Regions from separate parts of the Rhizobium sp. P1_E6 genome, predicted to be linked through region 2. Evidence: predicted binding sites of a transcription regulator. Region 2 holds the regulator's gene; each other region holds the start of a gene.
The links. Region 2 encodes LexA, which represses DNA repair genes until DNA is damaged. Its sites were predicted from a motif close to TGTTCNNNNTGTGTTCNG; they were not measured.
Positions count from the first base shown of each region.

Region 1: ruvC (crossover junction endodeoxyribonuclease RuvC) is a predicted target of LexA. The motif match lies at 2,454-2,471, and genes of this name have one in related genera.
Region 3: AC1D35_RS09865 (PA0069 family radical SAM protein) is a predicted target of LexA. The motif match lies at 1,988-2,005, and genes of this name have one in related genera.

Region 1 is NZ_JBFUBG010000058.1:27,807-32,014, reverse strand. Features, by position in the region: gene AC1D35_RS23415 (metallophosphoesterase) at 1-127, opposite strand, end outside; gene ruvB (Holliday junction branch migration DNA helicase RuvB) at 128-1,165, opposite strand; gene ruvA (Holliday junction branch migration protein RuvA) at 1,236-1,850, opposite strand; gene ruvC (crossover junction endodeoxyribonuclease RuvC) at 1,903-2,412, opposite strand; gene AC1D35_RS23395 (methyl-accepting chemotaxis protein) at 2,646-4,208, shown strand, end outside.
Region 2 is NZ_JBFUBG010000028.1:2,673-6,880, reverse strand. Features, by position in the region: gene kdsA (3-deoxy-8-phosphooctulonate synthase) at 1-180, opposite strand, end outside; gene AC1D35_RS15945 (VOC family protein) at 177-1,064, opposite strand; gene lexA (transcriptional repressor LexA) at 1,262-1,987, shown strand; gene AC1D35_RS15935 (ComEC/Rec2 family competence protein) at 1,968-4,208, opposite strand, start outside.
Region 3 is NZ_JBFUBG010000013.1:68,013-72,220, reverse strand. Features, by position in the region: gene AC1D35_RS09885 (4-(cytidine 5'-diphospho)-2-C-methyl-D-erythritol kinase) at 1-346, shown strand, start outside; gene moaB (molybdenum cofactor biosynthesis protein B) at 346-897, shown strand; gene AC1D35_RS09875 (hypothetical protein) at 921-1,235, opposite strand; gene AC1D35_RS09870 (glycosyltransferase family protein) at 1,416-1,934, opposite strand; gene AC1D35_RS09865 (PA0069 family radical SAM protein) at 2,074-3,231, shown strand; gene AC1D35_RS09860 (ribonuclease HII) at 3,455-4,147, shown strand.

The DNA of each region.
Region 1 (4,208 bases), on a different contig from region 2:
GGGTCAGCGTATAACGGGAAATCGTCAGCCGGGCCAGCGGTTCATAGGCGAAGGCATACCCGCCGAGCGCCATGAGGCCTGCGAAGCTGCCGCCCATGAGTTTGAGAAAGCCGCGCCGGCTGATCAATCAATCGTCCTCCCGGAACAGCCCGAACTGCGCAGCCTCCATATCCTTCGGCGGCTGCATGCCGAGATGTTTCCATGCGATTGCGGTCAGAACGCGGCCGCGCGGCGTGCGCTGAATGAAACCCTGCTGGATCATATACGGCTCGATGATGTCTTCAATCGCGTCACGCGGCTCGGAGAGGCCGGCGGCGATGGTTTCGATGCCGACCGGGCCGCCGCCGAAATTGACGGCGATCATATTGAGGTAACGCTTGTCGAGCTGATCGAAGCCGACATTGTCGACCAGCAGGCGGGTCAGCGCCTCGTCGGCGACCTCGCGGGTGACGGCTTCGGCCCTTGCGACTTCGGCGAAGTCGCGCACGCGGCGCAGCAGGCGGCCGGCGATGCGCGGCGTGCCGCGGGCGCGCCGCGCGATCTCGCGGGCCCCGTCATCGGTCATGCCAAGGCCCATCAGGCGGGCGCCGCGGCGAACGATCAGCTCGAGTTCCTCCACCGTGTAGAAGGAAAGGCGCACAGGAATGCCGAAACGGTCGCGCAACGGCGTGGTCAGCAGGCCGAGGCGGGTGGTGGCGGCAACGAGGGTGAATTTCGACAGGTCTATCTTCACCGAGCGGGCGGCCGGGCCTTCGCCGATGATGAGGTCGAGCTGGAAATCTTCCATCGCCGGATAGAGGATTTCCTCGACCGCCGGGTTGAGGCGATGGATTTCGTCGATGAAGAGAACGTCGCGCTCTTCGAGATTGGTCAGCAATGCGGCCAGATCGCCGGCCTTGGCGATAACAGGGCCGGAGGTGGAACGGAAGTTGACGCCGAGTTCCTTTGCCATGATCTGCGCCAGCGTCGTCTTGCCGAGGCCGGGTGGGCCGACGAAGAGGACATGGTCCAGCGCCTCACCGCGGTTTTTGGCGGCTTCGATGAAGATCTTGAGATTGGCACGCGCTTCCGCCTGGCCGGTGAACTCGTCCAGAGACTGCGGGCGTAGCGTCGTATCCAGGTCTTCGCCACGCTTTTCAGGCGTTATCAGGCGGGCATCGGTCATAGGGTATTTCCGTTCGAAGCTTGCTCAAGTCCATACACCAAGCGGCCTGCGTTGACACCCTGCGGGGCCATCAGCGCGAAAGTTCCCGCAGGCCAAGACGGATCAGCTTGGCGCTATCCGCATCTTCGCCGGCGGTCTTCATGGCGGCGGCAACCGCATTGGCTGCCTGATCACGCGAATAGCCGAGATTGGTCAAGGCTGAAACGGCGTCGGCAACGGGGGCTGCGGCCACACCTTCGCCGATCTCCTGCTTGAGGCCGATATTGATCGCATCGCCGGCAAAGGCAGGTGCCTTGTTCTTGAGCTCGGTGACGATACGGATCGCGACCTTGGGACCGACGCCCTGGGCGCGTGAAACGGCGGTCTTGTCCTGGAGGGCGATCGCATTGGCAAGTTCGGGAGGTGTCAGGGTCGAAAGCACCGCGAGCGCTACTTTCGCGCCGACGCCCTGCACGCTCTGCAGCAGATTGAACCATTCGCGTTCGAGCTGCGTCTGGAAGCCGAAGAGCTTAAGTTGGTCCTCGCGCACATAGGTTTCGATGAAGAGCACGCAGGCTTCTCCCGCGGAACCGAGCTTCGAGAGCGTGCGCGCCGAGCAATAGGCGACGTAGCAGACGCCGTGCACATCCACGAGCACATAGTCATCGCCGATCTCGTCTATAGTGCCTTTCAGCTTGCCGATCATGATCTTGTTCCGTCAGGGATGGGTTTCGGGTGAAATGATATCGAGCGAAAGATCAGCCGGCCATCGCCTGGCGCATACGGTTTCCACCGCGGTGATGGGCATGGCAGATGGCGATCGCCAAGGCGTCGGCGGCGTCGTCGCCCTTGAATTCGACTTTCGGCATGAGAATTTTCAGCATCATGTGGATCTGTTTCTTCTCGCCGTGACCGACGCCGATGACGGTCTTCTTTACGGCGTTCGGTGCATATTCCGACACCGGCAGGCCGGCGCGGGCAGGCACCAGCATGGCAATACCCCGAGCCTGGCCGAGCTTCAGGGTCGCTACCGCATCCTTGTTGACGAAGGTCTGTTCGACGGCGGCTTCGTCCGGCTTGTAGGAATGAACGACTTCAGCAAGGCCGTCATGCAGCTGGCAGAGGCGCGAGGCGAGATCCATGTCACCATCCGAGGTGACGGTTCCCGAGGCAACAAAACGCAGCGAATTACCGAGCGTATCGATAATGCCCCATCCCGTGCGGCGAAGGCCGGGATCGATACCGATGATGCGAATCGTGTTTTGCATGGCTCACCCTATAGCGGAGGCGAAATAAGTGCCATCGATATGTGAACAAAGCGAAAACGCGCCCTGTTTTCGGTACGGCATTTACCGGGAATTAAACCGGATGCATGAATTCTGGTCCATCAAATGTGAGAGGGGCCGGCTTCCGCAGGGCTTAAGCCTCCGATGTTCTGTTTACAGGTCAACTGGCCGGCGATTTTCCCGACTGGTGCGCCGTTCCGGAAGGGTTCGTTTTCATGGCTCAGAGATTTCAGTCCCTGTCCTTCAAGGTGATTGCCACCTTCATCCTGTTGGCCACGCTTTCGGTCGCGGTGATTGACGTCCTCGCCTATTTCGCCAGCAGCCGCGTTTCCGACGAGCAGGCACTGAAGGCGAAGGAGAGTGTGCTGATCTTCCGCGGCGACATGCTGCAGGATCAGTTCGAGCAGCTTGAGAACCAGGCGACCTCCATAGCGCGCATCGAAGCGCTGCAGATGTCGATCACTAATTTGAAAAGCGGCTGGAAGACGATGGAGAAGAGCTCCGGCGATGCGCGGGGCGAGCTGAAGAAGGTATTTATCACGAACAACCCGAATCCGGCCGACCAGCGCGAAAAGCTTACCAAGCCCGAGGGGCCGAGCGGATTTTATTATTCGAGCCACGAGAAGACGCAGGGCGAGGTGGCCCGCGATCTCACTGATACCGCCTTCAGCGATCTGCTGATCGTCGATCTCGACGGCACCGTGCTCTATTCCTACAAGAAGAACGACGACTTTGCCGAAAACCTGAAGTCCGACGCCTGGAAGGCCACCGGATCAGGCATCGCCTATGCCAAGGCGATCGAGAATACCGCGAAGGCAACCGACGATTCCGCGCCGACGGCCTTCTCCGGTCTGCGCGTCGATGCGGGCAGCGGCAACTCGGCGATCTTCTATGCCGTGCCGATCGTCAAGCTCGGCCAGGCGAAGGGTCTGATGCTGTTCAAGGTGCGCGACGACGTCGTCACCGGCATTCTAGCGAAGGGTATCGTGTCCGGCAGCACGGCACAGGCGGCGATCATTTCAGGTGACGGCTCGGCCGTCGGTCTTAATGCGTCCGGCCGGCTTGCGACGCTCGATACTGCGCAGTTCACCTTTGTGAAGGATGCGCTAGCGAGCTCGGCGATGACAGTTGCGGATTTCGATCGCGCCGATGGTGTGGCACGCGCTTATGTGCGCGGCATCGACTATCGCGGTGACCGGTTCCTCGTCGTCGAAAGCGTGCTGCTCAGCGAATTGAATGCCGGCTCCATCGAGATCGCCACGCTGCTGACCTGGATCGGCATCGGCGTTCTCGTCATCATGGCTGTTGCCACGGGGCTCATCACCAACTTTCTGTTCTCGCCGCTCGCCCGCCTTGCGGGCGTGACACGCGAAGTCGCTGACGGCAAGCTGGAAGTCGAGATCGGCAGCCAGAACCGCAAGGACGAGATTGGCACGATGGCGAAGGCGCTTGGCCGTTTCAAGCAATCGCTGATCGAAGGCCGCGAACTCGAAGCAGTGAGCGAGCAAACGCGTGCGCAGGCCGAAAGCGAACGCCAGGAGAACCTTGCGCAGCGCGAAGCCGAAGCCCGCAGCCTGCAGGACGTCGTCACGGCACTCGACGAAGGGCTTCATCATCTGGCAAGCGGCGATCTGGCCTATCAGATCGAAACCCGCTTCCCGAGCGAGCTCGAAAGCCTGCGCGTGAACTTCAACGAGGCGCTCTCAACGCTTAACGAAACGATGACGGCGATCGGCGGCAACTCGATGGCCGTCCGTGCAGGCTCCGAGGAGATGCGC
Region 2 (4,208 bases):
GACAAGCCCTATGCCGAGCTTGGCGCACAGTTCCTTCAATGTGCCGGCCACCATGAACGCATGGTCGCGGCTTTCCATTTCGCAGGCGCCGGCGATCAGCGACAAGCGGCCGGTATTGGAGAAGGTGACCTTACCGGCGCCCTCGCCGACCGTCACCTGGGAATTGGTATTGGAGCTCATGATGTTTCCTCGAAGGCGAAGAGCACGCCCTGGCCGGGCGCGGGCTTCACCAGAATACGGTTGCCCTTGCGTGTATAGGTCACCCCGTTAGCAGCCAAATGCGCTTCTGTCACGGCAAGATCGCCCGCATGGAAAAGGATCGCCCGCCCACGCAGGCCGCGATCGGTGTCCGGCGTCGCCAGATCGAAATAGGCCTCCAGACCCGCCGGGTTCATCAGACTGATTTTTGTGTTTGCCAGAGCAACTCTCACCCCAAAACCGGTCTCATCTGCGGCGTCGGCTCTTGCCACGCCACGGACGAATTCGCCGAAGGCCGAAGGCTCGGGCGCGGCTAGAACTATCTCGGCAATTCCGGTTACGCCGTTGACGTGAGCTTCGAGCGCGCTGCGGTCAGCAGGGAGCGGATTGACGCGCTCGACGGCGAAGAGAAAGAAATCCGGTGCCCGGAGGTCACCGGCGAAGGCGAGCCGGAAGCCGGCAATGCTCTCCGTGCCATCCGGCATTTTCACGGGACGTTCGAACTGCAACACAGAACCAGCGCTAATGCCGCCTTTAACGAATCGAGCATGTTCATGCTTTGCATCCGCGGCACTGAAGGCGATAGCAGACAGGCCCTCGCTGCCGCAGCGAAAACGAAAGGCCTGATCGCGGGCTGTGAAGACATTGCCATCACGCGCCGTCCTGTCGCTCTCCTCGACACTGGCGACGCCGAGCGGCTCGAGATAGCTCCTGTCGGCGAAGAAAACGCAGGCATTTTCCGTACCGAAGGGATGGCGCGCGTCCGGAGCGACGGTGAAGCCCAGCTTGCCTAACCTCTCGCGTGCAAGGGCGATATCGGTAACCGGCAAAACGAGATGATCGATCGCAAGCGTGTCTTGGGTCATCAGCTACTCTCCAGCAATCACAAGGAGATGTGCTTCAACAAGCCTTACGAAGCAAGGCCGGACGGGCCGGGCGCCGACAAAAATAAAATTCTCAACACAATGGGGAGAAATTTTACGAAAATTTAGCCACTTGCGGAACACATATGGAACATATAGTGTCCGTTCTGGATTTGTTTCAATACTGGGGTCACACGCCGATGCTCACGCGCAAACAACAGGAACTTCTTCTTTTCATTCATGAAAGGATGAAGGAATCCGGCGTTCCGCCATCTTTCGACGAGATGAAGGACGCCCTGGATCTGGCCTCGAAATCCGGCATTCATCGGCTGATCACGGCGCTCGAAGAACGCGGCTTCATTCGCCGGCTTCCGAACCGGGCGCGTGCGCTCGAAGTCATCAAGCTGCCGGAAGCCTACAGCTCGAGCCTACAGCCAAGGCGCGGCTTTTCACCAAGCGTCATCGAAGGCAGCCTCGGCAAGCCGCAACCTGTTGCGCCTCCCGCCGCGGCAAAGTCAGCACCTGCGGCCGACAACGGCAATTCGGTTTCCGTGCCGGTCATGGGGCGCATCGCTGCCGGCGTGCCGATTTCGGCAATCCAGAACAACACCCATGACATCACCGTTCCCGCCGATATGCTTGGCTCCGGCGAACATTATGCGCTCGAAGTTCGTGGCGACTCGATGATCGAAGCCGGCATCTTCGATGGCGATACCGTCATCATCCGCAACGGTAGCACGGCCAATCCGGGTGACATCGTCGTCGCACTCGTCGATGAAGAGGAAGCGACGCTCAAGCGCTTCCGCCGCAAGGGCGCATCGATTGCGCTCGAAGCCGCAAACCCCGCTTACGAGACCCGCATTTTCCCGCCGGATCGCGTCAAGGTCCAGGGCAAGCTCGTCGGCCTCATTCGTCGCTATCACTGACCGGTGACCGGTCAACATCAGCGAATGTGTCGCTACGCCAGTCATAGGCACGGTGGCGCATCCAGGGCCGTGGTAATGCGTCGAATGTAGCGGCAACCGCAACTCCGCCATCTGTGAAACGAAGCTCGATCGAGCCTGTCTTGCGCAATGTTTCGCCGGTAAAGAGCAGAGCTCCGGATCGGCAGCCGTCAAGACGCAGACGGACAGGGGTGACGACGATATCGGCCGTATCGCAGGCAGGGCCCAGATAGGCTGCATTGTCGATAACCGTCAGTTTCTTTCCATTGCCGAGCATGATGGCGCACCAGGCACCTTTCAGGCACGAGAACCGTGACGGCGAACCGATCGCGACACGTCTTATCGATTCTCTGGCTTCATTCTGTTGATCCCGCGAGAGCTGCAGTCTTTTGCCTTCGGGCGCAGTGGGCCTGTTGGCAGCTTCCAGCATGACTGGCTTCCTGTGCTCTTCGATGGCAAGCGCCCGCTGCCATTGTTCGAAGATGAAGGCGGGTGGCTTTTCGCGGTTCGAAGCTATCGCCTCTCCATCGACAACAGCAACGAGGCTACCGTCTTCGGCAATGGCGATGTCGGGCATTGCCTCTGATGGCAGCGCCGCGACAGCAAGCGTGGAGAGAGCGACGATTGCCGTTCCGATATGCCGCAGTCGAGTTCTGAGGAGGGTCAGCAGCAGAAAACCGAAAACAGCCGTCGGGAAGTACCAACCCGGCAAACGGCCCACATCGATATTGCCACCCCAGCTCGATACCGTCTTTGCGATTGTAATCACCAGATCCAGCCCGAAGCCTGCCACATGCCATGCCCAGCCGTCCAGGCCAAAGGGCATCAGCAGCATCGCCAGCATCCCAGCCGGCATGACGATGAAGGAAATCACCGGCATGGCCGCGAGATTTGCCGGCAGGCCATAGGCTGTCAGCCGGTGGAAATGCTCGATCGAAAACAGCGCGGTAGAGAAGCCGCCAATCAGCGACGTCAGGAAAATGCCACCAAAGAAACCGCCGACCACGAAGAGGGGCTTCATGACCGGCAGGTTGGCAAAGACATTCTCCCACATCGGCCGGCCTTTCCAGAGATCGTAGCCGGCGACCAGGGCAAGTGTTGCGGCAAAGGACATCTGGAAGCTCGGCCCCAGCACCTCCGATGGCGAGATCGCAAGGATCACAAGAGCGGATAGCGCCACGTTTCTGAGGCTGATCGATGGCCGGTCAAAGAAGACGGCAACCAGCATGATGGCCATCATGATGAAGGCACGTTCGGCGGAGACGGCAAAGCCGGAGATCAGATAGTAGGCCGTCACCGCCGCGAGCGCACCGGCCGCCGCGATTTTCTTGGTCGGCCACGCCTGGGCAATGCCGGGAAAAAGGCTAAGGACGACGCGCAGGCCGACAAAAAAGATGCCGGCGGAAAGCGCCATATTGAGACCGGAGATCGCGACGATATGGGCAAGGCCGGACTGCCGCAGCGCGTCCGTCGTGTCATCCGAGATCGCCCGTCTCTCGTCGGTGACAAGCGAAGCGGCAAAGGCGCCGGTATCGCCCGGCAGGGTGGAGCGTATGCGATCGCCGATGCCACTCCTGAGGCGATAGAGCCATTCGAGTGTCGCCTCACCGACCGAGCCCGCTTGCTGTGGCTGCAAGGCAAGCTTTTTCGGCGCGCCATAGAAAAAGCCGTTGGCGCCGATGCCGTCAAAATAGGCACTGAAAGCAAAATCATTCAGGTGGGGAAGTGCGGGGCCTGCCGGAGGCGTGAGACGCGCCCTGCCCTCGATGACGTCGCCAAGCTCGAAAGGCTGCGCGGCGCCTCTCACGAGCACTGTAATGCGTTTAGGCGGACGCTTGATCTGCGGCGCGTCTGTTCCGGTGACGTCAAGAATGTAACGCCAGCGCCCCCGCCCGTCGCCTTCGCGGCGCTCGATCCTGCCTGTTACCGTTGTCGTTACGGCTGAATCGAGGATCAGGGTCTGCGCCCGCCATGTTTCGACCTGTGCCGAAAGCATTCCGCCGGCAAAGAGAAGCAGAGCAGAGAGCGTCGCCCGCAATTTCGGCCGGCCATACCCGCAAAGTACGACGGCACCGAGGACGACAAAAAGGCAGAGACCAAGCGAGACAGCCGGAAAATCCGAAGCTGCCAGAAACCAGGTCGCGGCACCCGCACCAAGGAAGACCGGCGAAAAAAGAATGAGGCGACCGTAGCCAGCCTCTTC
Region 3 (4,208 bases), on a different contig from region 2:
CGCCAATCCGCTGAAAGGCGTTTCCACACCCGAGATCTTCCGGCGGCTTGTCAGCAAGAATAATCCTCCGCTGGTCCTGATGAAGACGCCGCACTGGATGGAAGCCATACGGGCGACACGCAATGATCTTGAGCTGCCAGCACGGGAAATGGTTCCCGAAATCGCGGAGATTTCAGACATGCTCGCGGCAGAAGGCGCGCTTTTCACCCGCATGTCCGGCTCTGGCGCGACCTGCTTCGGCATCTTCGAGACACCCGTTGCTGCGCTGCGCGCCGCTGAGCATCTTCACGCGGCCCGCCCGGACTGGTATTTCCAGTCGACGGAGACTTTCGCAGGAGGTGCATGATGGCAGGCCTGGACGAAAAACGAGCTTTTGTACCCCTCGGCATTGCGGTTCTGACCGTTTCGGATACGCGCACGCTGGCTGACGACAAATCCGGCGATACGCTGGTGGCACGGATTGCGGAAGCCGGGCATCAATTGGTCGACCGCGATATCGTGCCTGACGACCGCGAGAGGATCACCGCACGCGTACGCGCCTGGACTGAAGCCAAGGAGATCGACGTCGTCATCACCACGGGCGGGACCGGCTTCACCGGTCGCGACGTGACGCCCGACGCGCTGGAACCGCTCTTCGAAAAGCGGATGGACGGGTTTTCGGCCGTGTTCCATCGTATTTCCTACGACAAGATCGGCACTTCGACGATCCAGTCGCGCGCCACGGCAGGTGTCGCCAATGCCACCTTCATCTTCGTGCTGCCGGGCTCGCCGGGTGCCTGCAAGGACGCGTGGGACGGCATCTTGAAGGCGCAGCTCGACTACCGGCAGATGCCCTGCAATTTCGTGGAGATCATGCCGCGTCTGGGCGAGCACCTGAAGCGCGGCGCGACGAAATAGACCGGCTACAAGTGCGGCATTCCCTATGTCGCAAGGCCCGGCAGGGTGGGCATCGTTTCCCAGCTGTCACCAGACAGCARCACGCAGCTTATGCCGTGAACATCCGTGACGACGAGCGTCCAGGTGCCGCTTTCGGCGGCATATACCTCAAGAACGGCGTTCTGGTCGATCAATCCGACGGCCGTGAGCTTTTCAGCAAAATTGCTGTTCAGGAAATTGACGATCTCGGATCGGCCTGCGCAACTGCGCATCATCTGCGATGCTGCCGGATGCGGGTGCGCGATCACCAACATCGTCAACATGACCGCCAGCAGGCCGTGGACCATATCGCGTAGCATGACGCACCTCCTTTCGCCGGGAACCCGGCAGAAGAGGAGATTTTCGCTGACCTGTTCCGCCGTTCACCGGCATCCATGGCCATCCGTTACGAAGCGAGGCGCTTCGGCGGCGCCATAGCCAAATTATAGCGCGAAACCCTATTGGGCGCCATCTTTTCGCAATGTCGAGGAATACAGCAGCTACCGCGCAGCGCGGGCGACCCACGAGGGAATCAATTCGCTGGAGAGCCGGTGCGGCTTCTGTGCCTTGACGAATTCGGTAAGGCGCATGCCGCTCGTTGCGGCTGAAATGGCAAGTTTCTTCGGAATGAGCAGGCCGAGTTCCAGTGGCGGCCTAACACGACCGACTCGCTGGAAGAAGGGGCGGCGATAGCCGCGCGAGGCGGTAAAGCGTGCGGGGACCTTGTTCAACGCCACATATTCCGAGACCTCATCGATCCACCCCGCTTGCGGCCTCGCACCCGGCTCGACGAAGAGCAGCCATTCGCCGCGGGCTGAACGGATGATATCCTTGATATCCCACTGCGAATGGAAACGGCAGCCGGCTGCATCCGCCACCCGCGAGGTGCCGTCGCGCGAGCCGTGATCGAGCACGACCACATCGCTGACGAGGCCTTCCACGGCGCCTGCCACCAATGCCGATAGAGTCTGGGCCAGCTCAGGTTCCTGATCCTGGCATTCAAGAACGACGGTCAACATTGCCTGTTTATAGAGCGCCGCACAAAATTTTGCCAGCGCGACTTTCCCCATTTTGTTCTTGTATTGTTCACGTTTTGCGGATAGGAATTTAATCATCAAAACGAGCGGGATCGAGCGTTTTCCGCCGCTGGAGAATCCGATGAGACCAGAGTCCCTTGCAGGGCAGGACGCATTTGCGCCTGCCAATACGGCAGATATTGCCGACGCGATGATCGCGACCTCCGGGCTGCGCATCGAGGTTGACCGACGGCGCGGTCGTGGCGCGGGATTGAACCCCAGCGGCCGCTTCGAGCCCATGCAGCGCGAGACCTTCGACGACGGCTGGCAGAGCCTGGAAGAACTGCCGCCCTTCAGGACCGAAGTGCAGATCGAAAAGCCACGCACCGCTATCACCCGCAATGAGTCTCCCGATCTTTCCTTTGACCGATCGATCAACCCCTACCGGGGCTGCGAGCATGGCTGTATCTACTGCTTTGCCCGACCGACGCATGCTTATATGGGTCTTTCGGCAGGGCTGGATTTCGAAAGCAAGCTCTTCGCCAAGCCGGATGCGCCGAAGCTTCTGGAGCGCGAACTCGCCAAGCCGGGCTATAAGGTCCGCGTCATCGCGATCGGCACCAATACCGACCCGTATCAGCCGATAGAGAAGGAATGGCGCGTCATGCGGCAGCTCCTCGAAGTGCTGAACAAGGCCAATCATCCCGTGGCGATCGTCACCAAGTCGGCGATGATCCTGCGCGACCTCGATATCCTCACGGAGATGGCGGCAAAGAACCTCGTTCGTGTCGGCATTTCGGTGACGACGCTCGACCGCAAGCTTGCGCGCCTTATGGAGCCGCGGGCATCGACACCGACGCGCAGGCTGGAGGCGATCCGTATGCTTTCCGAAGCTGGCGTGCGCACGTCAGTGATGGCCGCGCCGGTCATCCCCGCGCTCAACGACCACGAGCTGGAACGCATCCTCGATGCCGCCAAGGCGGCGGGTGCTGAAGAAGCGAGCTATGTGCTGCTGCGGCTGCCGCTCGAGGTGAGCCCGCTGTTCCGTGACTGGCTGCTGCAGAATTACCCTGATCGTTATCGCCATGTCATGTCACTGGTGCGCTCGATGCGCGGCGGCAAGGATTATGACGCAGAGTTCGGCAAGCGCATGAAGGGTGCGGGACCCTATGCCTGGCAGATCGCCCGCCGTTTCGAGATGGCGGCAAAGCGGCTTGGGCTGACCCGTCGAAGCCTTGCTCTGCGCGACGACTTGTTTGTGCCGCCCAATGGCAGCGGCGTGCAGCTTTCGCTGCTCTGACTGATTGTTTTCACGCAATTCCGGACGCGAAACCGCTGCGCACTTTTGCTGGAATTGCTTATGAGCTTGCGTAAGGCGTGAAGGAAGACCTGCCCTGCGTCTTCTGCCTTGCGCAATTCCCGCGGATGGCCCTGACCGCACCATCCGCCGGACCGCCCCCGGCCGTCGCCGCCCTGATCCGGGGGCTTGCAGGAAATCGGGTTGGCGTGCGAGGTTCAACCGCATGAAACGTCGCACGTCACCCGATTCTCCTCTGCTCTTTGAAGAGGTCCCCCTCGTGCCGGATTTCCGGCTTGAGTTGAAAGCCCGCAAGGCTGGCCACTGGCCTGTCGCGGGCGCAGATGAGGCCGGACGCGGACCGCTTGCCGGACCTGTCGTTGCTGCAGCCGTGATCCTCGATCCCAAGCGTATCCCCGAGGGGCTTAACGATTCCAAGCAGCTTTCGGCGCAGCGGCGCGAGGAGTTGTTCGTCCAAATTCTTGCGACCGCAACAGTCTCCATCGCCTCCTCCAGCTCCACACGCATCGACGAAACCGATATCCGCAAGGCAAGCCTTGACGCCATGCGCCGCGCGATCTGCGGCCTTGCCATACAGGCAGGTTATGTGCTGACGGATGGGCTGGATGTGCCGACAGGGCTCGACTGCCCTGGGCAGGCCGTGGTGAAGGGTGACGCGCGATCCGTTTCGATCGCGGCCGCCTCCATCGTGGCAAAGGTTACGCGCGACCGAATGATGGCGCGGGCGCATCTGGTGTTTCCCGAATATGGTTTTGCCGCTCATGTCGGATATGGCACGGCGCAGCATCGTTCCGGCATCGAGAAGCACGGGCCGTGCACCCTACACCGACTGAGCTTCCGGCCACTCCGCAAGGACGGCGTCGTGGGAGACGTGAATGGGGGAATGCTGGAGGAGTAAACTCCAGTGCGATATCCGCCTCGTCTTTGCGAACCACAGGGGGCGGGACACCATTTGCATC